3 regions of the Echinicola jeungdonensis genome follow, and region 1 is predicted to be linked to each of the others. Evidence: riboswitches for the same ligand, from Rfam matches in the RefSeq annotation. Region 1 holds a riboswitch; each other region holds the start of a gene.
What was found. Region 1 has a riboswitch for cobalamin ahead of QWY93_RS20015 (hypothetical protein). Riboswitches for the same ligand answer to the same signal wherever they lie in the genome.
Positions count from the first base shown of each region.

Region 2: linked by a shared signal. The riboswitch ahead of QWY93_RS17065 (TonB-dependent receptor plug domain-containing protein) and the one ahead of QWY93_RS20015 (hypothetical protein) in region 1 are both predicted to bind cobalamin.
Region 3: linked by a shared signal. The riboswitch ahead of metE (5-methyltetrahydropteroyltriglutamate--homocysteine S-methyltransferase) and the one ahead of QWY93_RS20015 (hypothetical protein) in region 1 are both predicted to bind cobalamin.

Region 1 is NZ_JAUFQT010000001.1:3,217,695-3,225,506, reverse strand. It holds gene QWY93_RS13450 (DUF4199 domain-containing protein) at 1-44, opposite strand, end outside; gene QWY93_RS13445 (hypothetical protein) at 240-482, shown strand; gene QWY93_RS13440 (alkaline phosphatase PhoX) at 545-1,456, shown strand; gene QWY93_RS13435 (alkaline phosphatase PhoX) at 1,487-1,960, shown strand; gene QWY93_RS13430 (acyl-CoA thioesterase) at 2,354-2,743, opposite strand; gene QWY93_RS13425 (PAS domain-containing protein) at 2,740-3,069, opposite strand; gene QWY93_RS20025 (hypothetical protein) at 3,285-3,644, opposite strand; partial or broken gene QWY93_RS20020 (hypothetical protein) at 3,545-4,392, opposite strand; gene QWY93_RS20015 (hypothetical protein) at 4,377-5,606, opposite strand; cobalamin riboswitch at 5,780-5,975, opposite strand; gene QWY93_RS19705 (LbetaH domain-containing protein) at 6,224-6,538, shown strand; gene QWY93_RS19700 (acyltransferase) at 6,571-6,807, shown strand; gene QWY93_RS13410 (cupin domain-containing protein) at 6,820-7,302, shown strand; gene QWY93_RS13405 (AraC family transcriptional regulator) at 7,349-7,812, opposite strand, start outside.
Region 2 is NZ_JAUFQT010000002.1:876,038-883,849, reverse strand. It holds gene cobC (alpha-ribazole phosphatase) at 1-483, opposite strand, end outside; gene QWY93_RS17090 (adenosylcobinamide-GDP ribazoletransferase) at 468-1,274, opposite strand; gene cobT (nicotinate-nucleotide--dimethylbenzimidazole phosphoribosyltransferase) at 1,332-2,381, opposite strand; gene QWY93_RS17080 (Dph6-related ATP pyrophosphatase) at 2,384-3,112, opposite strand; gene QWY93_RS17075 (bifunctional adenosylcobinamide kinase/adenosylcobinamide-phosphate guanylyltransferase) at 3,115-3,624, opposite strand; gene QWY93_RS17070 (DUF5522 domain-containing protein) at 3,621-3,773, opposite strand; gene QWY93_RS17065 (TonB-dependent receptor plug domain-containing protein) at 3,975-5,885, opposite strand; cobalamin riboswitch at 6,000-6,195, opposite strand; gene mgrA (L-glyceraldehyde 3-phosphate reductase) at 6,363-7,358, opposite strand.
Region 3 is NZ_JAUFQT010000002.1:14,746-22,557, reverse strand. It holds gene QWY93_RS13590 (AraC family transcriptional regulator) at 307-1,194, shown strand; gene QWY93_RS13585 (cupin domain-containing protein) at 1,242-1,724, opposite strand; gene QWY93_RS19740 (acyltransferase) at 1,737-1,973, opposite strand; gene QWY93_RS19735 (LbetaH domain-containing protein) at 2,006-2,320, opposite strand; cobalamin riboswitch at 2,570-2,765, shown strand; gene metE (5-methyltetrahydropteroyltriglutamate--homocysteine S-methyltransferase) at 2,939-5,263, shown strand; gene QWY93_RS13570 (PAS domain-containing protein) at 5,318-5,809, shown strand; gene QWY93_RS13565 (acyl-CoA thioesterase) at 5,806-6,195, shown strand; gene QWY93_RS13560 (alkaline phosphatase PhoX) at 6,600-7,812, opposite strand, start outside.

The sequences.
Region 1 (7,812 bases):
GCTCTTTCCAGCCCAATCCACAACAAACCTATAAATGTAAATATGATCCCCCATTTGATTTCAATCTCATACTTTTCATAATGAGTGCATTAGAGGTTTATTCTTACTTACAATTTACATATATTTCTTATCGAAAAAATGGAAAATGATTAAGTACCTTTTAACAATAGGGTTGATGGGGTGCTTTTTTTTTCGGTTCTTGCCAAACATCCAAAAATTTAAGGCAAGGAACCGGATGGGTGCTCGCTAAAACTGCCACTCGTGGATCTCAACAATATTTGATTGTTGTGGATAATCAATGGTATTATCCTGAGGAATTGCCCGAAAAATTTAAAATGGATAGTGTTAGGGTACAGGTGAAATACAGGGTGTTGGACAGATTGGATACTGTTTTTAAGCCAGCTCCCAATGACCTGTTGGAATTTGATTTTACTGCCCGGGCTATAAAAGTGAAAAAAATCAAACTATTGCCCCAAAGGTAAAATCCAAGGTAGAACAGATTTTAAAAATAAATAGCACGTAAAGTTGTAAATATAATAGGCCTATGGAGGAGAAATCATTTAATTCACGTCGACAATTTTTGATTAATTCAGGAGTGGCTACCCTTGGTTTTATGGGCTTAAACCAATTTCTAAACCCTTTGGCCGAGGCTCATGAGATTAATGGCTGTTTAGGATATGGACCTTTGCAAAATGATGATAAGGGAATATTGAATTTGCCTAAAGGTTTTGAATATAAAATCATTTCGAAGAAAGGAAAAATCATGGATGATGGCTGGTGGACTCCAGGGAGGCCAGATGGTATGGGAGCTTTTGAGGGGGATGATGGAAAAGTGATATTGGTTCGGAATCATGAAAACAGTCCAGATGATTTTGAAAATGGTGCATTTGGACCGGAAAATGAAAACCTTGCCCAAGCTGAACTTGATAAGTTTTATGAAAAAGGAAAGGGAAATTTACCTGCTCTGGGAGGAACAACCACCTTGGTCTACAATGAAAAAACGGGTGAGGTAGAACAAGAGTTTATGAGCCTTGCAGGAACGGTGAGAAACTGTGCGGGAGGGGTTACTCCCTGGAATTCATGGTTGACTTGTGAGGAATCAGTTGTGAAGGCAGGTGATTACAGTGGAAATCTGGAAAAAGATCACGGATTTGTCTTTGAGGTACTGGCCAAAAGAGACGGGAAGTTACAAAATGCGATTCCCATAAAAGAAATGGGAAGGTTTAACCACGAGGCGGTGGCAGTTGATCCCAGAACCGGAATAGTATTTTTGACGAGGACCGGGGTGATGGCTTGTTTTACCGCTATATTCCCCATGTTCCAGGGAAATTATACCAAGGAGGGAAACTTCAAGCCCTTTGCCTTTCCTGGGGAAAAGGAAGGGATACCCGGAATTGGAAAGGGCAACAAGAGGGTTTTTTCCAGTTGGAAAACCTCAAAGCATCTATTGGATTGACCTGGAGGATATTGGTTCCCTCATGATGATTTGAGGTACAGGGGGTATGGAAAAGGGGCTGCAAGGTTTGCTCGTGGTGAGGGGATTTGGTTTGGGGAGAACGAGCTGTATTTTGCTTGTACTAATGGAGGAGAAATAGGGGCAGGACAGGTTTTTAAGTATATTCCAGGGGAAAATGAAGGAAAAGAGAATGAATATAAAACGCCCGGTTCATTAGAGCTTTTTGCAGAACCCAATGATAGGGATTTATTAAAGAATTGTGATAATGTGGCCATTGCACCTTGGGAGATTTATTGCTTTGCGAGGACCATCCCCACCCATTTGTGGTTGGGATTACACCGGAGGGTAGGTTTTATAAACTGGCCGAGAATATTGGGTTTGAATCAGAATTTGCTGGAGGGGTGTTTTCCCTTCCGGGCAAACATATTTTGTCAATATCCAAGATGCAGGCATCACCCTGGCAATAACAGGACCCTGGAGGAATTTGAGATGAGGTTTTGGTGAGAATTTAAAAAAAAGGGTCCATCAATTCCCCTAATTATCACTAATTATTCTTGAGTGAACTGATTGGATTAATTTTATTTTACGCTGAATACTAAAATGAATATCTGCTTTTCCAGAAGGAATTTAGGAAGTAGGAAATCATTTAAATTAATTCCAGGTAACCCATTTTGATCCATGGAATGGATACCTTTGGAAAAGGGAGTTTATGATCTGCGGTGAAAAATTCAAATTTGATGCTTTTTTTGGAATTACAAATGCTGGGCTTTCAAATTCCTCAATGCAAATGAGGAATTTTTGGGTTGCTTTCAGCATCCGGCCTTAAGCTTTTGGCAAAAGAAATAAACCATTTTTCCATCATGAAGATTTTCAATCCAGCTTTCAATATGGAGAAGTTTAATGATCAATAGGGGTGGGCTTTTTATTTTCATCAATTGCTACCAGGGTGAAAGTGCCGCTAATGGCTTTTTCTCTACCCTCCTCATACATTTTTTCAATAAATATGTCCACTTGGACTTTTAAACTGGTCCGGCCAATATGGATGATATGCCCCACCAATTCGATAATGGTTCCTGCGGGAATGGGGACGGTAAAATCAATTTTATCACTTCGTACGGTAACCATTTTTTGTCTGCTGAACCGGGTGGCTGCGATAAAGGCAACCTCATCCATCAGGTGCATAGCCGTGCCACCAAACAAAGTATCATAATGGTTGATGGTATTGGGGAAAACAGCTTTAAATATTCGGGTTTCTGCGTTTTTAATTTTTTGGTCTAAATCGGTCATATTTCGTTTTCAAGTGCCAGAAAATGGGTGATTTTCCCTTTTGGATCTTCCAATGGAATGATAGTGATTTCGCAAAGGTAAGGTTCTCCATTCTTTTTATAATTAATCAATTGGGAAGAAAATGGTTTTCCTTCATTGATTTTTTTTCTTATTTGGGTTTTTGCTTTATAAGAAGAATCCTTTCCCTGTAAAAAAGAAGGGTTTTTACCAATTGCTTCAAAGACATGATAATCCGTCATTTTTTCAAAGCCTGGACTTGCCCAAAGGATGGTTTCCTGCCTATCGGTAAGTACTAAAGCATCAAACCTTTGATTTAGGAAATTCAAATCTGTTGACCAACTGAATGATTTTTGAAAAAACTTAAAGTGTGAGATAGGGATTCAAGACTTTGGTTTGCAATGCTTGGGTATAATTGGCAGGCAATGATGTCCCAACAGTGAAGAGGAACGGAGGAGGCTTTTTTGGATGGCTTTGAAAAAATTGTCATTGCAAATAGAAATTATACCGGGCAAGTAATTAACCTGCCCGGTGGGGTAATTGTTTAATTTTCGATACCAGCAACTGTGGTTTTTCTAAGTGCTTTAGCAGCTTGTACCATGCGCTCCAAAGCTGGCTCAGTTTCTTTCCATCCTCTGGTTTTAAGGCCACAGTCAGGGTTGACCCAAAGCTGTTCCTCCGGTAATACGGATTTAGCTTTTTCTAGCAATTCAACCATTTCCTCTTTGGAAGGTATCCTTGGAGAGTGGATGTCATAAACCCCTGGACCAATTTCATTGGGGTATTGGAACTCAGCAAAAGCATCTAATAACTCCATTTGAGACCTGGAACATTCGATGGTAATGACATCAGCATCCATGCCAGCAATATGTTTGATGATATCATTAAACTCTGAATAGCACATGTGTGTATGGATTTGGGTTTGTCCTCCACCACTGATGCAGAGATTCGGAAACATTCTACAGCCCAGTCCAGATAGGCTTCCCAGTCGGACTGCCTTAAGGGCAAACCTTCCCTTAGGGCAGGTTCATCAATTTGGATGATCTTGATGCCTTCTTTTTCCAAATCAGCCACCTCTTCTCTGATAGCCAGGGCAATTTGCTGACAAGTGGTTGATCTGGGCTGGTCATTTCGGACAAAGGACCATTGCAAAATGGTTACCGGCCCTGTGAGCATTCCTTTTACATTTTTTCTGTCAGGGATTGGGCAAAAGAAGTCCAACCAACGGTCATAGGCTCAGGACGGGAAACGTCTCCATAAATAATGGGAGGTTTAACGCAGCGGGAACCATAACTTTGGACCCAGCCATTTTGGGTGAAGACAAAGCCTTCCAATTGCTCCCCGAAATATTCAACCATATCATTTCTTTCAAACTCCCCATGAACCAAAACATCCAATCCAATTCCTTCCTGCCAACGTATTGCCATTTCGGTTTCACTTTTGATCAGCTCATCATATTGATTTTGAGTCAATTTCCCCTTTTTCTTTAGAGCTCGCCATTGCCTTACCTCCTTGGTTTGAGGAAAGGAACCAATGGTTGTGGTTGGGAAAAGTGGAAGGTTCAGGTTTGGGGTTTGAAGTTTTCTCCTTTCTCCAAAAGGCTTATTCCTCGTGCTATGGCCTGGTGTAAGGCTGCTTACAGCCTGTCCCACCTCTTGTTTATGGATGATGGAAGAGGTTTTTTTAGATTGGATAGCTTTTTGATTTTCCTCCAATAATTGTTGGTTTCCGGCAAACCGGAATCCAAAGCTAGTTGCTTCAAGCTTGCAATTTCACCGACTTTTTGCTTGGCAAAAGCCAACCATTGTTGGATCTCAGCCGTCAACCCTGAGCCAGATTTTTCCTCCTCCAAGTCACAGGGTGAATGAAGCAAAGAGCAACTGGAAGCTATCAATAGGCGGTTTTCACTTTTCTTGCCTTTGGCCAATTCAAGTAATTCCAAAGAAGCTTTGAAATCATTTTTCCAGATATTCCTTCCATCTACCAATCCTAAAGAAAGGCTTAGGTTTTGCGGAAGTTTATCCAATGTCTTTTCAAGTTGTTTTGGAGCCCGGACCAAATCCAAATGCAGGCCACAAACTGGCAATTCACAAGCCAGGTCCAAATTTTCATCCAGGCCGCCAAAATAAGTGGTCAAAAGGATTTTAAGGTTCGGACAAGCTTTGCGGATGGTTTTGTATGTATATTCAAAAGCTTCCTTTTCTTCCTGATCCAGATCCATGGCAAGAAAAGGTTCATCCAATTGTACCCAGGTAGCGTTTGATTCCTCCAGTTTTTTGAGGATGTCCAAATAAACAGGGACAAGGTTTTTGATCAGCTCAATTCGCTTAAAACCTTTTTCCTTTTCTTTACCCAATAGGAGGTAGGAGACCGGTCCAAGGATGACAGGTTTGGTGATGATACCCTGTCTTTTTGCCTCTTTGAACTCATCCAGGATTTTTGTGGAGAAGAGTTTAAAGGGCTGATTCTTTTTAAATTCAGGAACGATATAATGGTAATTGGTATCGAACCATTTGGTCATTTCCATGGCAATGATATCAAGGCCATTTTTCTGATAGCCCCGGGCCATGGCAAAATAAAGGTCCAGTTCAGGTTTTTTCTGGTCAGTTACAATCTCATGGTATCTTTCAGGAATAGCACCAACGGTAAAGGACATGTCCAAAACCTGATCGTAGAAGGAAAAATCATTGGAAGGGATCAGGTCAATGCCTGCTTCCTGTTGGATTTTCCAATTTTCTTCCCGGATGTTTGCACCGGTTTCCTGGAGTTCACGAAGGGTTGATTTTCCGGCCCAGTAAGCTTCACTGGCCTTTTTGAGTTGTCTTTTGCTACCAATCCGCGGGTAGCCAAGATTGTGCGTTAGCATAATTTTAAACTTTTAACGTGATAAATAGGTCAAAAGCCTTTAGCTAAACTTCACAATGCCCTGCGGATAAGAAGTGGAGGTGAAAAACAGGATATACTTTTTCCTTAGGCACACGAGTCCCATAATTTTTTGGAAAAAGCATCCTACTTGACAGGGCTTCAAATCGCGAAAGCATTGTCATTTCAATATAGGCAGGTCTCCTGGCTTGTAACATTTTTACCGTCCTTCCCACCCCGATGGTTATCGGGACAGTGGACCACTAAGGGTAAAAACTTTTCCATTACTTACAGTTGCGCGACAGCCCGTGATTTTCACACGGTTCCCTATTCACCCTGACCTTGGTCAAGGACCTATATTGGAAGATGAAGAAATCAAGTAAAGAACTTTGGGCTGCAAATATAGGGAATTCGGTTAAAGTAATTGGTTGTTGGGTAAATTAGTTATTGGTTTTCCTCTATATCAATGCTGATTGCAATAACCCTTTTATTATTTAAGGCCATATTTTAGGACTTGAACTGAAATGTGGGTTTGAATTTCTTACTTTTTGATTTGAAAATCATTAATTTCTAATAGATTTCTAGGTATACATTTGTAATGGAAAATCAAGTTCATACAGAATGGGAAAGCACCAGACAAACCAAGCAAAAGATATTTTTGAAAGGCTGAGGTCAGGGGAAGTGATTTCCATGGATGACCCGGATTACGGGAAGATTAGGAAGGCAGTTAATGAGACCATCAAGCTTTCTGTGAAACTGAATTCAGCTTGTAATATCCAGGAAATTCGGTCATGGCTCTCCGAGATCATAGGAAGCCCAATTGATGAAAGTACCACATTGTTTACGCCATTTTATACCAATGTTGGAAAAAATATAAAGCTGGGGAAAAATGTGTTTATCAACCATGCCTGCAGCTTTTTGGATTTAGGGGTATAACTATTGAAGATGAAGTGATGCTTGGCCCACGGGTGAATATAAGCTCCGAAAACCATCCAGTGGAGATTGCCTCCCGAAAGACCATGGTTCCTGCAGAAGTGATAATAAAAAGGAATGTCTGGGTCGGTGCCATTGCTACCATCCTTCCCAGGGTTACCATTGGTGAAAACTCGGTAGTAGCTGCAGGTGCGGTGGTAACAAAAGATGTGCCCTCAAACTGTTTTGTGGCAGGTGTTCCTGCAAAGGTTATTAAGAAAATAGGTCAATAAATTTCTTATATTATGAAAAATATCAATCTGTTATTAGTATTCTCAGCTTTGGTTCTCCAGGGGTGTCAAGGACAAGATTCATCCGAAACAGAACAAAAAGATTTGGAAGCCATTTTCCCTAAAGGGAAGTTAGGACCTTCTGAGTATTTTACTGGCAAAGCCTACAATTATGGCCTTGTGCCCAATGATTCAACTTATACCACTTTGGTGGGAAATGTTTTTTTTGAACCAGGGGCAAGAAGCAACTGGCATACCCATCCTGGAGGCCAAATCCTTATTATTACTGATGGTGTAGGCTATCACCAAATCGAAGGGGAGCCCATTCAGGTAATGAAAAAAGGGGATATAGTAAAATGCCCTCCCAATACCCGTCATTGGCATGGTGCAAGTCCTGATACCGGTTTACAGCAAATGTATATTGTTCCAAATACTGAGAAAGGCATAGTAGAATGGATGGAGCCGGTGACTGATGAAGAGTACAATGTTGGTGAATAAATGATCCCTTTCCTGGTTTAAATGTAATCGGTAATAGGTTTGGCTTTTAAAGCTCATTTTTATACGTTGATGGGGATACCCCCATGTATTTTTTAAATAACCTCGAAAAATAAAGTGGATCCTGAAAGTTCAGTTCGTAGCTGATTTCTTTTACAGACATGTTAGTTAGATTGAAAAGCTCACAAGCTTTTTGGACTTTTAATAAATTGAAAAAATGGATCAGTGATTGGCCGGTCTTTTTTTTGAAAAGTGAAAAAATGGTGGAGGAAGACTTATTAAACGTACGTGAAATTTCCTCAATGGTCACCGTGTCGTAAATATGTTGGTTCAAATAGTCAATGATTTCATTGACTAAATCTTCGTTGGAAGACTGAACCTTTTTGTTTGACTTAATAGAATAATAAATAAAGGAACCTAGGGTTTTATGAAGCAACATGCTCGAATACTCGAATATTTCCTCCGAAATACCATTTTTAAAAAGGTCAATCATGTATTCAAACTCTGCAATCC
Region 2 (7,812 bases), on a different contig from region 1:
GGAATCTTTTAATTCTATCCCATTGACATAAGCATGGATGGCACGAATGGGACCCCCATGGGAAATGATGATGGCGCGGTCATGGCCATGGCTCTTAAGGTCTTTTAGAAAGCCCAGACAGCGATTGTATAAATCCATATAGGACTCACCTTGTGGACAGGGAACATGGACAAAATCTTCCATCCAAGGTTTCAATTGGGATTCGGGGATATCATCCCAGGCTTGCATTTCCCAATCCCCAAAATTCAATTCCATTAACCGGCGGTCAAGTATTGGGACTTGAGAAAATAAGGCATTGGCCAAGCTATGGCAGCGGAGTAAGGGGCTGGAGTAAACTTTATATTCTCCTTCCAGTCCTTCCAATTCCTTTTTGATGCATTCAACCTCATCATGGAAAGTCTCTGTTAATGGGAGATCAGATTGTCCATAGCAAATTCCTTTGGCAACTTTTGGGCTGGTATGCCGGATCAGATATATTTCCATACCAGCATTAAGCTTAAGTAAAAAATTATTTCAACCACTTGTTGTACTGCCCCCAGGCAATCTCCTGTATATCCTCCAATCCATTTTTTGAACCAACTTCCCATCCACCATTTGGCAATAAAACATGGGATCAACACCAAAAATACTGCATAATTCTCCAGAAAGGTCAGCGGTATTAATCCGAAAACCGCCCCGATAAAATAATCGGAAATAGAAATCCCACTTGTGGCCAAAGGTTTGGATTTACTTCCCACTTCATCATTGGCTTTTGCATATTGGTGAGTACGGAAGAAAGTAAACGCCACAAATCTGCTTATGGTATGGCCAGCAATAAATATGCCCCACAGCTTCAAATAAAAATCATTGGAAATGGCATTCCCTTTCACCCAATCAACCAGGGCATATAATGCCAAAAATTTGATAGCCAGCATCAAAAACAGGCCAATGGCTCCATAGGTGCCCAACTTGCTATCCTTCATGATCAGCAAAATTTTTTCTTTAGTCCAGCCTCCCCCAAAGCCATCCATGGTATCGGCAAAGCCATCTTCATGAAAAGCTCCAGTCATGATTACTCCAGTAACCATTGAAAAAATAATGGCCAATTCGGAAGGAAAAACCTGGAATAATACCAGGAAAACCAATCCGGAAATTCCTCCAACTGCCCATCCAATTAAAGGAAAATACTTTCTGGAAAGCTGTAAGTATTCCTCGGAATGATCTACCCATGATGGACATGGAATTCTGGTATAAAACATCACAGCTGTAAAAATGGCCTGAATTTCTCTCTTCATTTTAATTAGAGTTTTTATTTTGGGTTTCCTTGGTTGAATTTAAGTCAAAATAATTGTTTAGTTTGATTTTTGGCTGACTCCTGCACTTTCGAAACTGGCCATTTCATTGAGGAAAGTACAGGCCGATTGGATAAGAGGGAAAGCCACTGCAGCTCCTGAACCCTCTCCCAATCTCATGCCAAGTTTTAATAGTGGACTGGCTTTCAAATATTCCAGCATGGCTTCGTGACCTTTTTCTCCAGAACAATGGGCAAAAACACAATAGGCATGAATTTCAGGAATAATTTGATTAGCTACCAAAAGTGCCGCGGTGGCGATAAATCCATCCACCAAAATCAACATTCTATTTTCTGCAGCCTGAAGCATGGCTCCACAAATCTGTGCAATTTCAAATCCCCCGAATGTTGCCAATAGTTCCATGGGATCTTTGGAGTTTACCTGTTGATGTTTTTCCAAGACCTTTTGAAGGGTAACCAGTTTGGTTTTTAATTGCTCTGGATTTGCTCCGGTCCCCTTGCCCACACAGTCTTCCAATTTAGTTTGACAAATATGATGCATCAACAGAGAAGCTGAAGAGGTGTTGGCAATGCCCATTTCTCCAAAACCAATGGTATTGCAACCCTTTGCAGCGATTTGATTAACCAGATTGGCTCCTTTTTCAATGGCCATTTCACATTGACCCCTGGTCATTGCAGGCCCATAAAGGTAATTTTTGGTGCCAAAGTCTACCTTTTGATCCACCAGGTTTGGAAGCGCTCCAAAATTATAATTGACGCCAGCATCTACAATGGTCACCTCCAAATTGTGTTGATTAGCCAAAACATTGACCGCAGCTTTGCCTGACAGGAAATTCATGACCATTTGAAAGGTAACCTCCTGAGGAAAAGGATTGACTAAACCCTCTTTGGAAATGCCATGGTCGGCAGCAAAAACAACCAAATGAGGTTGATGGATCTGTGGAGAAGTGCTTTGCTGAATCAATCCGATTTGTAAGGCCAGTGCTTCCAAACTTCCCAATGAACCAGGAGGTTTTGTTTTCAAATCAATTTTGGTCTGGAGGGCTCCTTTTATTCCCTGGTCAGGAGTTTTAATATTAAATTTCTTCATACTTAATCAGGAATGAGGTCACAATAATGGAATCCTGCCTGAGGTTTAGGCTTCTCATCTGCCGGCAAACAGCTATCATTTTTGTCTTTAGGCGCATTGTAGGATTTAAATACTTTTTCACCCAAGCTAAAGGAAACAGGTTCTTTAAAAATAGGCCCATCATAAACGAAAGTGTGAAATTCCCCGTTTTCCCCACAAGGATCTACATCTTTTGGAAGGTCTTTAAGAAATTCTTTGTCGATGATTCGGCCCGCAAATTCCGAAGGCAATAATTCCGCTTTGGTGCAGATCACAATGGTTTTGAATCCCAAATCAATAAATTCATGGATCAGCTCCTTTGTGTCTTTTTTCCAGAGGGGGAAATGGCCTTTTATACCCACTTCAGCCAGGCGGTCTTCCCTGTATTGTTTGAGGTCTTCCAAAAAAATATCCCCAAAAATGCTATGGGTAATCCCTTCTTTTTTCAGCCCTGATAGGGTGTTTTTCATGGTTTGATCATATTCGGACATGCTGGGCATTTCTGGGAGGAGAATTTCTTTTATTGGAAGCCCAATAGATTTACCCTGGGCCTGTAAAAGTTCTTTCCGAACTCCATGCATTGAAATCCGGTTAAAATGGCTGTTGACAGTGGTCATTAAGGTATGGATTTCAAATTGACCCTCATTCAAAACCTTATAAAGCGCCAATGCACTGTCCTTTCCACCGCTCCAATTAAATATACTTTTAATCATTTTCATTTCAGTTGTAAGGGGAGTCCGGAAACCATAAATATGGCTTTGTCTGCCTTTTGGGCAATGTATTGATTGATCCAGCCTTGAAGTTCTGTAAATTTCCTCCCTACTTCAGTTTGGGCATGCAAGCCCATACCGATTTCATTGGAAATAATGATCAGATTGGTATTTTGGGCATTCTGAAAAATTTGATCTAATTCATCTTTGCAGGACTGAAGACAAAGATTAAGGTCATTTTTTGAATCCGCAAACCAATTGGTCAGCCAAAGCGTGACACAGTCCAGGACCACTACCTTTCCTTCAATTTCCACTTTGCTCAAGTATTTCTCTTCCTCTATGGTGGTCCAGCTATTATCCCGGTCAGCCAAATGTCTGTCCACCCTTTTTTTAAAATCCTCATCCCAAATTCTGGAGGTTGCCAAGTAGTGGGGACTGTCAGAAAGTTGTTTGGCCAATTCCTGCGCATGGCGGCTTTTTCCCGATCTTTCACCTCCTGTAATGTAATATATCATGCCTTTTTAATTTCTTGATATGGACAATTTTGGCACCCATTTCCACAACATTTCCCTTTTCTGAGCAGGTACCATGCCGAAAATACAAAAAATCCCTGCTTATTAAGGGTGTAATCAATGCCTTCTATCAATTGATCAGGGAGGCCCATTTTCTGGACCGTCTTAATTTTTTGAGGAGTAAGGGTAGATATCCAGTCTGATATCCTTCGTTGTACTTCTGATTTTAAACAGGTAGGGCAGAGGCATCCCTTTGATTTTTCCAAGGGGACAATAGGAGGAAAAGCACTGCACCAACAGGAGTCAGAACAAGTAAATTTTGTTTGGCAATGGGGGCAGTGCTTTTCCATTAATTAAAACTGATATTGGGCTCCCAAAGAAAAGGTCCTTCCTCTGGTGGTATATCCGTATATAGCGGTAAATTCTTCATCAATAAGGTTATTGATGGCCCCATATACCCTTAATTTATTTTCTAATAAAGTCCGTTGTATGTATAGGTCAACTAAACCAAAACCTTCCAATTCCATCTCCCCTTCACTGAAATCATAGAAGGTTCTTTTTCCTGTGAAATTGTATTTTAAGGAAAATTCAGTGTTTTCGATTGGCTGTGCATTCACCGTCCAACCCCATTTATTTTTGGGAACCCGGTAAAATGTGCTAGGTTTATCGGTATTTACATGGGCATAATGGCCAGACAGGTCCAAATACTTATTGGGTGTCCAAGAAAAGTCTGCTTCAAATCCTTCAACACTTCTTTCTGCTTCGGTATTTTGATATTGCCCACCGATATAGGAACCATCTTCATCGAATATGGAAACAAAATCAATAGGGCTGGTTTCATCTCTAGTAAAATGAACAAGGTTTAATGTAAACTCCTTTCCAACATATAAAGAAACTCCCTGTTCATAATTTAAAGACTCTTCGGGGTTGAGCATGTCATTCCCATATTGTGGAGAATTTATTTGGTACAGAGAGGGTGTGATATAAGAGGTGGAGATAGAAGCCAATACTTTTAACGATACCGATGAGGAAATAGGCACATAGTAGCTTGGGTTCACATTATAGATGAATTTGTGGTCATATTCGGAGTGGGTATTTACCCTGGCACCTGCATGAAGGTTAAAACCTGATTGAGCCTCATAGAAGAAAGAGGCATAGGGATCCACCAAAGTGAATTTATTGGATTTAAAATCAAGTTCCCCGGGTTGTTCATAGGAGAATTGCTGCAAATTAACACCCCATAGCCCTTTTAAGCCTGGCAAAATATTATGTTCCTGGGTGAGGTCTATTTGAAGGTTTCTTCCCTTGTACTCGGAGGGGAAATTACTGATAAATTCCCTTTCATTCAGGTTGTAAACAGACTTCAGGCTTACCTTACCTTTTGCATATTTATAGGAGGGTGTAATGCCAAACCTTAATTGGTTATTGATTTGTTGGAAATCCGCATCTGCAAAGGTTCCTTGATCATAATCGGCTTCCATGTCATCGTAGCCTGTAAAAAAATCCAGGTTGAATTTTTCTGAAAATTCATACCCTAATTTTAACAGGGCATTTTTACGGTCCAAACCATCTTTTCCAAAAGGGATAGTGGCCTGCTCATCGGAAGCGGAAGAAAAGCCTTCAGAGGTCAAAAAATTTCCAGAGACCAAATAGCTGAATTTATCCTTTTTGCCATTGAAGCTAAGGTTGCCATTATAAGTACCGAATGACCCAGCATTAAAATCAACACTTCCACCAAAAGGTTTGTTTCCTTTGCTTTCCTTGAGCTTGATGTTGATGACAGCTGCTGAAGCTCCAGTTCCGTATAGCGTACTAAGGCCGCCCTTTAATACCTCGATAGATTCTACTTGGTTTAGCGAAAGCAATCTAAGGTCATAAGTTGAGGAAATGTTTGAGGGATCATTAATGGGAAGGCCATCAATGAGGATCAGGGTGTTTTTGCTGCTTGCACCTCTTACAAAATAACTGATATTGGTTCCAGGAGAGCCAAAGTTACCATCCATTTGAATGCCGGGTACCTCATTTAGGATATCGGCTACAGATTTTCCTGCATTTCTTTCCAGGTCTTGCTGGGAAAGTTTGTAGATGGTTTTTCCAGATTTTTCTACCGGGATTTCAAACTTCGTCCCAATAACCACCACTTCATCAAGTTCGGTAGTATCCTGGGAAAATGAGTTTTGAGTTCCTAAAAGGAAAGTAATCAATAGGGCGGGTATAGCCCACTTTCTGCCTTTAATGGGCAGTTGAACAAATTGGGTGTTCATAGCGTTTAAAATTGGTTTTTAAGATTGTGGACACTATGAACTTTCTGGGGAAATGTAAAAGGGCCTTTACTTAATTAAAGGCTGACTCCATTGCTTTTCACCCGAAAGCTCTGAATTAAGTGGTAGAAATTGGCAGGTCTTCTGACTTACTTCACTTTGGATGACCTTCCCATGCGCCTAAGGCACACAGTGGTGCTGATTTTCCAAAGCTATGATGAAGCTTACAGCTGCGGGTACAGTTCCGGAATTTCACCGGATTCCCTTTTAAATCCCTTTTATGTAAAGGGATACCAAAAACTGGTGCAAAGATAAAGGAAAATATTTAATTCCTCATCAATTTTGTTCTTAGTTAGACTAAGCTTTTAAAGTTATAACAATGGGTGGAAGTAAGGAATTCAAATGGAAATAAGTTGAGGTTTAGGGGGAAGAAAAAGGTGTGGAATTTTTATTTCCACACCTTTTTGCAGGAATAAATTTTTAAGATTCAAGTATATTTTCGATTTTAACCAATTCCTCTTCGGTGAATTGAATATTGTTTAAACAAGCAATGGAATCTTCCAATTGACTGGTTTTACTGGCACCGATTAATACTGAGGTCACCCTTTCATCCTTTAATAACCAAGCTAATGCCATTTGGGCAAGGCTTTGCTCCCTTTCCTTGGCCAGCTCATTAAGTGATTTGATTTTGGAAAGGTTGTCCTCGGTAATTTGGTCTGTTTTTAGGAAACCGTGTGATTTGGCAGCCCTGGAGTCTTCTGGAATTCCATGAAGATATTTATTGGTCAACATGCCTTGAGCAAGGGGGGAAAAAGGAATGCAGCCCACTTTTTCTTTGCCCAAGAGGTCCATTAAGCCATTTTCCACCCAACGTACAAACATGGAGTATTTGGGCTGGTGGATTAAGCAGGGAGTTCCCAGGTCCTTAAGGATTTTAAAAGCTTTTGCTGCTTCCTCTTTCTTATAATTGGAGAGGCCCACATAAAGGGCTTTTCCTTGTTGGACGATTTGGTGCAATGCCCCCATGGTTTCTTCTAAAGGAGTTTCAGGGTCTGGACGGTGATGATAAAAAATATCAACATAGTCCAGTCCCAGTCTATTAAGGCTTTGGTCCAGGCTTGAAATCAGGTATTTTTTGGAGCCCCAATCCCCATATGGGCCTTCCCACATATAATAACCTGCCTTGGAGGAAATAACCATTTGGTCCCGAAGGCCATGGAAGTCTGTTTTCAATATTTTTCCGAAATTTTCTTCAGCGGAACCGGGAGGTGGCCCATAATTATTGGCCAAATCAAAATGCGTAATTCCAGCATCAAATGCCGTACGCAAAAGTTTTCTGGAATTTTCAATACTGTCCACATCCCCGAAATTGTGCCAAAGGCCTAAGGAGAGGGCAGATAGTTTCAGGCCGCTATTTCCACAGCGCCGGTAAATCATATTTTGGTAACGTTTTGGGTTAGGTTGATAGGTTTGCATATTATCAATTATCTATTAATACAAAACCATGAATATAGGTATTTAATTAGGTTATTCATTCCAAGTGAGAATAAAAGGCGGCTGAAATGTAATTTCTTAAATGGATTTGGGTAGGAGGGCAATGAAAAAATTCTTTCAGGTTTTTCCCTTGATCAGAAGAAATTATTCAACAAAAAAATATCTAAGGAGTTGATGATGAATTATGAAATCCTGAAAATATATTTTAAAGAACAAAAAAAATAGGATAAAATAATTATTAGTACTTGACATCAATGATTTTTTTTCAGAACTTATCTTTCCGTTTTCGCTAAAAAACTTTTGATTAACGTAAGGCGGGTAAATCATCTGTTGAACTTTAAATTAAGGTAATGATGATCAATGAGAAGCTACTATCCCCCCACGATTTGCCGTTTTTTTGGCAAGAGATTAATTACGACCGACTTTATGATATTTT
Region 3 (7,812 bases), on a different contig from region 1:
TTCTTAAGCTAATTTTGTCAGTCGTAAATTTCCCACAACTGAGTAAAACATGTTTATTCCTATAGTATTTCATTAATTATTGTTTGTATTTCTACGGAGCTCCTATCAGAATAATTAAAACCAACAATTCTTTTAATACAGAATAAACAGTAGGTTTATAATCATTTAATAAATCATTATGACTCAAATGTAGCCCAATAAGGCAGGAGGTAAATGGACAATGATATTTTACACATGGACAAAAGCACAAATTTTTAAAAATAAAAATATGATTATATTAGCACTACAATCACCCTATACTGTTATATGAAAAATAAGCCAACACTAAAAACCGGTTTTAAAGGAGAAAAAATCAATGTAATCCCAAGAAGACTGTTAACAGATTATTCAAAAAGAGAACTTACTAAAAACTTATACTTAACTGATATTGGTTATTTTCCAAAAGCGCTTCATCACTTCCGGAAAAGACCACAGGGTTGCCCTGAGTACATTTTAATTTATTGTATTGAAGGAAAGGGAACCATCAAAATTAATCAATCCAGTTTTCAGCTAACTCCCAATTCTTTTTACATCATCGAGTCAAAGCAGAATCACGCCTATTTTTCGGATGAGAAAAATCCTTGGTCCATTTTCTGGGTTCATTTTACAGGTGTAAATGCGAAGGAAATTTTTCAAAGGTTCAGAAAACAGAATAATAACCAACCCATCATTATCCCTTTTGAGAAAAACCGGATTGCAGAGTTTGAATACATGATTGACCTTTTTAAAAATGGTATTTCGGAGGAAATATTCGAGTATTCGAGCATGTTGCTTCATAAAACCCTAGGTTCCTTTATTTATTATTCTATTAAGTCAAACAAAAAGGTTCAGTCTTCCAACGAAGATTTAGTCAATGAAATCATTGACTATTTGAACCAACATATTTACGACACGGTGACCATTGAGGAAATTTCACGTACGTTTAATAAGTCTTCCTCCACCATTTTTTCACTTTTCAAAAAAAAGACCGGCCAATCACTGATCCATTTTTTCAATTTATTAAAAGTCCAAAAAGCTTGTGAGCTTTTCAATCTAACTAACATGTCTGTAAAAGAAATCAGCTACGAACTGAACTTTCAGGATCCACTTTATTTTTCGAGGTTATTTAAAAAATACATGGGGGTATCCCCATCAACGTATAAAAATGAGCTTTAAAAAGCCAAACCTATTACCGATTACATTTAAACCAGGAAAGGGATCATTTATTCACCAACATTGTACTCTTCATCAGTCACCGGCTCCATCCATTCTACTATGCCTTTCTCAGTATTTGGAACAATATACATTTGCTGTAAACCGGTATCAGGACTTGCACCATGCCAATGACGGGTATTGGGAGGGCATTTTACTATATCCCCTTTTTTCATTACCTGAATGGGCTCCCCTTCGATTTGGTGATAGCCTACACCATCAGTAATAATAAGGATTTGGCCTCCAGGATGGGTATGCCAGTTGCTTCTTGCCCCTGGTTCAAAAAAAACATTTCCCACCAAAGTGGTATAAGTTGAATCATTGGGCACAAGGCCATAATTGTAGGCTTTGCCAGTAAAATACTCAGAAGGTCCTAACTTCCCTTTAGGGAAAATGGCTTCCAAATCTTTTTGTTCTGTTTCGGATGAATCTTGTCCTTGACACCCCTGGAGAACCAAAGCTGAGAATACTAATAACAGATTGATATTTTTCATAATATAAGAAATTTATTGACCTATTTTCTTAATAACCTTTGCAGGAACACCTGCCACAAAACAGTTTGAGGGCACATCTTTTGTTACCACCGCACCTGCAGCTACTACCGAGTTTTCACCAATGGTAACCCTGGGAAGGATGGTAGCAATGGCACCGACCCAGACATTCCTTTTTATTATCACTTCTGCAGGAACCATGGTCTTTCGGGAGGCAATCTCCACTGGATGGTTTTCGGAGCTTATATTCACCCGTGGGCCAAGCATCACTTCATCTTCAATAGTTATACCCCTAAATCCAAAAAGCTGCAGGCATGGTTGATAAACACATTTTTCCCCAGCTTTATATTTTTTCCAACATTGGTATAAAATGGCGTAAACAATGTGGTACTTTCATCAATTGGGCTTCCTATGATCTCGGAGAGCCATGACCGAATTTCCTGGATATTACAAGCTGAATTCAGTTTCACAGAAAGCTTGATGGTCTCATTAACTGCCTTCCTAATCTTCCCGTAATCCGGGTCATCCATGGAAATCACTTCCCCTGACCTCAGCCTTTCAAAAATATCTTTTGCTTGGTTTGTCTGGTGCTTTCCCATTCTGTATGAACTTGATTTTCCATTACAAATGTATACCTAGAAATCTATTAGAAATTAATGATTTTCAAATCAAAAAGTAAGAAATTCAAACCCACATTTCAGTTCAAGTCCTAAAATATGGCCTTAAATAATAAAAGGGTTATTGCAATCAGCATTGATATAGAGGAAAAACCAATAACTAATTTACCCAACAACCAATTACTTTAACCGAATTCCCTATATTTGCAGCCCAAAGTTCTTTACTTGATTTCTTCATCTTCCAATATAGGTCCTTGACCAAGGTCAGGGTGAATAGGGAACCGTGTGAAAATCACGGGCTGTCGCGCAACTGTAAGTAATGGAAAAGTTTTTACCCTTAGTGGTCCACTGTCCCGATAACCATCGGGGTGGGAAGGACGGTAAAAATGTTACAAGCCAGGAGACCTGCCTATATTGAAATGACAATGCTTTCGCGATTTGAAGCCCTGTCAAGTAGGATGCTTTTTCCAAAAAATTATGGGACTCGTGTGCCTAAGGAAAAAGTATATCCTGTTTTTCACCTCCACTTCTTATCCGCAGGGCATTGTGAAGTTTAGCTAAAGGCTTTTGACCTATTTATCACGTTAAAAGTTTAAAATTATGCTAACGCACAATCTTGGCTACCCGCGGATTGGTAGCAAAAGACAACTCAAAAAGGCCAGTGAAGCTTACTGGGCCGGAAAATCAACCCTTCGTGAACTCCAGGAAACCGGTGCAAACATCCGGGAAGAAAATTGGAAAATCCAACAGGAAGCAGGCATTGACCTGATCCCTTCCAATGATTTTTCCTTCTACGATCAGGTTTTGGACATGTCCTTTACCGTTGGTGCTATTCCTGAAAGATACCATGAGATTGTAACTGACCAGAAAAAACCTGAACTGGACCTTTATTTTGCCATGGCCCGGGGCTATCAGAAAAATGGCCTTGATATCATTGCCATGGAAATGACCAAATGGTTCGATACCAATTACCATTATATCGTTCCTGAATTTAAAAAGAATCAGCCCTTTAAACTCTTCTCCACAAAAATCCTGGATGAGTTCAAAGAGGCAAAAAGACAGGGTATCATCACCAAACCTGTCATCCTTGGACCGGTCTCCTACCTCCTATTGGGTAAAGAAAAGGAAAAAGGTTTTAAGCGAATTGAGCTGATCAAAAACCTTGTCCCTGTTTATTTGGACATCCTCAAAAAACTGGAGGAATCAAACGCTACCTGGGTACAATTGGATGAACCTTTTCTTGCCATGGATCTGGATCAGGAAGAAAAGGAAGCTTTTGAATATACATACAAAACCATCCGCAAAGCTTGTCCGAACCTTAAAATCCTTTTGACCACTTATTTTGGCGGCCTGGATGAAAATTTGGACCTGGCTTGTGAATTGCCAGTTTGTGGCCTGCATTTGGATTTGGTCCGGGCTCCAAAACAACTTGAAAAGACATTGGATAAACTTCCGCAAAACCTAAGCCTTTCTTTAGGATTGGTAGATGGAAGGAATATCTGGAAAAATGATTTCAAAGCTTCTTTGGAATTACTTGAATTGGCCAAAGGCAAGAAAAGTGAAAACCGCCTATTGATAGCTTCCAGTTGCTCTTTGCTTCATTCACCCTGTGACTTGGAGGAGGAAAAATCTGGCTCAGGGTTGACGGCTGAGATCCAACAATGGTTGGCTTTTGCCAAGCAAAAAGTCGGTGAAATTGCAAGCTTGAAGCAACTAGCTTTGGATTCCGGTTTGCCGGAAAACCAACAATTATTGGAGGAAAATCAAAAAGCTATCCAATCTAAAAAAACCTCTTCCATCATCCATAAACAAGAGGTGGGACAGGCTGTAAGCAGCCTTACACCAGGCCATAGCACGAGGAATAAGCCTTTTGGAGAAAGGAGAAAACTTCAAACCCCAAACCTGAACCTTCCACTTTTCCCAACCACAACCATTGGTTCCTTTCCTCAAACCAAGGAGGTAAGGCAATGGCGAGCTCTAAAGAAAAAGGGGAAATTGACTCAAAATCAATATGATGAGCTGATCAAAAGTGAAACCGAAATGGCAATACGTTGGCAGGAAGGAATTGGATTGGATGTTTTGGTTCATGGGGAGTTTGAAAGAAATGATATGGTTGAATATTTCGGGGAGCAATTGGAAGGCTTTGTCTTCACCCAAAATGGCTGGGTCCAAAGTTATGGTTCCCGCTGCGTTAAACCTCCCATTATTTATGGAGACGTTTCCCGTCCTGAGCCTATGACCGTTGGTTGGACTTCTTTTGCCCAATCCCTGACAGAAAAAAATGTAAAAGGAATGCTCACAGGGCCGGTAACCATTTTGCAATGGTCCTTTGTCCGAAATGACCAGCCCAGATCAACCACTTGTCAGCAAATTGCCCTGGCTATCAGAGAAGAGGTGGCTGATTTGGAAAAAGAAGGCATCAAGATCATCCAAATTGATGAACCTGCCCTAAGGGAAGGTTTGCCCTTAAGGCAGTCCGACTGGGAAGCCTATCTGGACTGGGCTGTAGAATGTTTCCGAATCTCTGCATCAGTGGTGGAGGACAAAACCCAAATCCATACACACATGTGCTATTCAGAGTTTAATGATATCATCAAACATATTGCTGGCATGGATGCTGATGTCATTACCATCGAATGTTCCAGGTCTCAAATGGAGTTATTAGATGCTTTTGCTGAGTTCCAATACCCCAATGAAATTGGTCCAGGGGTTTATGACATCCACTCTCCAAGGATACCTTCCAAAGAGGAAATGGTTGAATTGCTAGAAAAAGCTAAATCCGTATTACCGGAGGAACAGCTTTGGGTCAACCCTGACTGTGGCCTTAAAACCAGAGGATGGAAAGAAACTGAGCCAGCTTTGGAGCGCATGGTACAAGCTGCTAAAGCACTTAGAAAAACCACAGTTGCTGGTATCGAAAATTAAACAATTACCCCACCGGGCAGGTTAATTACTTGCCCGGTATAATTTCTATTTGCAATGACAATTTTTTCAAAGCCATCCAAAAAAGCCTCCTCCGTTCCTCTTCACTGTTGGGACATCATTGCCTGCCAATTATACCCAAGCATTGCAAACCAAAGTCTTGAATCCCTATCTCACACTTTAAGTTTTTTCAAAAAATCATTCAGTTGGTCAACAGATTTGAATTTCCTAAATCAAAGGTTTGATGCTTTAGTACTTACCGATAGGCAGGAAACCATCCTTTGGGCAAGTCCAGGCTTTGAAAAAATGACGGATTATCATGTCTTTGAAGCAATTGGTAAAAACCCTTCTTTTTTACAGGGAAAGGATTCTTCTTATAAAGCAAAAACCCAAATAAGAAAAAAAATCAATGAAGGAAAACCATTTTCTTCCCAATTGATTAATTATAAAAAGAATGGAGAACCTTACCTTTGCGAAATCACTATCATTCCATTGGAAGATCCAAAAGGGAAAATCACCCATTTTCTGGCACTTGAAAACGAAATATGACCGATTTAGACCAAAAAATTAAAAACGCAGAAACCCGAATATTTAAAGCTGTTTTCCCCAATACCATCAACCATTATGATACTTTGTTTGGTGGCACGGCTATGCACCTGATGGATGAGGTTGCCTTTATCGCAGCCACCCGGTTCAGCAGACAAAAAATGGTTACCGTACGAAGTGATAAAATTGATTTTACCGTCCCCATTCCCGCAGGAACCATTATCGAATTGGTGGGGCATATCATCCATATTGGCCGGACCAGTTTAAAAGTCCAAGTGGACATATTTATTGAAAAAATGTATGAGGAGGGTAGAGAAAAAGCCATTAGCGGCACTTTCACCCTGGTAGCAATTGATGAAAATAAAAAGCCCACCCCTATTGATCATTAAACTTCTCCATATTGAAAGCTGGATTGAAAATCTTCATGATGGAAAAATGGTTTATTTCTTTTGCCAAAAGCTTAAGGCCGGATGCTGAAAGCAACCCAAAAATTCCTCATTTGCATTGAGGAATTTGAAAGCCCAGCATTTGTAATTCCAAAAAAAGCATCAAATTTGAATTTTTCACCGCAGATCATAAACTCCCTTTTCCAAAGGTATCCATTCCATGGATCAAAATGGGTTACCTGGAATTAATTTAAATGATTTCCTACTTCCTAAATTCCTTCTGGAAAAGCAGATATTCATTTTAGTATTCAGCGTAAAATAAAATTAATCCAATCAGTTCACTCAAGAATAATTAGTGATAATTAGGGGAATTGATGGACCCTTTTTTTTAAATTCTCACCAAAACCTCATCTCAAATTCCTCCAGGGTCCTGTTATTGCCAGGGTGATGCCTGCATCTTGGATATTGACAAAATATGTTTGCCCGGAAGGGGAAAACACCCCTCCAGCAAATTCTGATTCAAACCCAATATTCTCGGCCAGTTTATAAAACCTACCCTCCGGTGTAATCCCAACCACAAATGGGTGGGGATGGTCCTCGCAAAGCAATAAATCTCCCCAAGGTGCAATGGCCACATTATCACAATTCTTTAATAAATCCCTATCATTGGGTTCTGCAAAAAGCTCTAATGAACCGGGCGTTTTATATTCATTCTCTTTTCCTTCATTTTCCCCTGGAATATACTTAAAAACCTGTCCTGCCCCTATTTCTCCTCCATTAGTACAAGCAAAATACAGCTCGTTCTCCCCAAACCAAATCCCCTCACCACGAGCAAACCTTGCAGCCCCTTTTCCATACCCCCTGTACCTCAAATCATCATGAGGGGAACCAATATCCTCCAGGTCAATCCAATAGATGCTTTGAGGTTTTCCAACTGGAAAAAAACCCTCTTGTTGCCCTTTCCAATTCCGGGTATCCCTTCCTTTTCCCCAGGAAAGGCAAAGGGCTTGAAGTTTCCCTCCTTGGTATAATTTCCCTGGAACATGGGGAATATAGCGGTAAAACAAGCCATCACCCCGGTCCTCGGTCAAAAATACTATTCCGGTTCTGGGATCAACTGCCACCGCCTCGTGGTTAAACCTTCCCATTTCTTTTATGGGAATCGCATTTTGTAACTTCCCGTCTCTTTTGGCCAGTACCTCAAAGACAAATCCGTGATCTTTTTCCAGATTTCCACTGTAATCACCTGCCTTCACAACTGATTCCTCACAAGTCAACCATGAATTCCAGGGAGTAACCCCTCCCGCACAGTTTCTCACCGTTCCTGCAAGGCTCATAAACTCTTGTTCTACCTCACCCGTTTTTTCATTGTAGACCAAGGTGGTTGTTCCTCCCAGAGCAGGTAAATTTCCCTTTCCTTTTTCATAAAACTTATCAAGTTCAGCTTGGGCAAGGTTTTCATTTTCCGGTCCAAATGCACCATTTTCAAAATCATCTGGACTGTTTTCATGATTCCGAACCAATATCACTTTTCCATCATCCCCCTCAAAAGCTCCCATACCATCTGGCCTCCCTGGAGTCCACCAGCCATCATCCATGATTTTTCCTTTCTTCGAAATG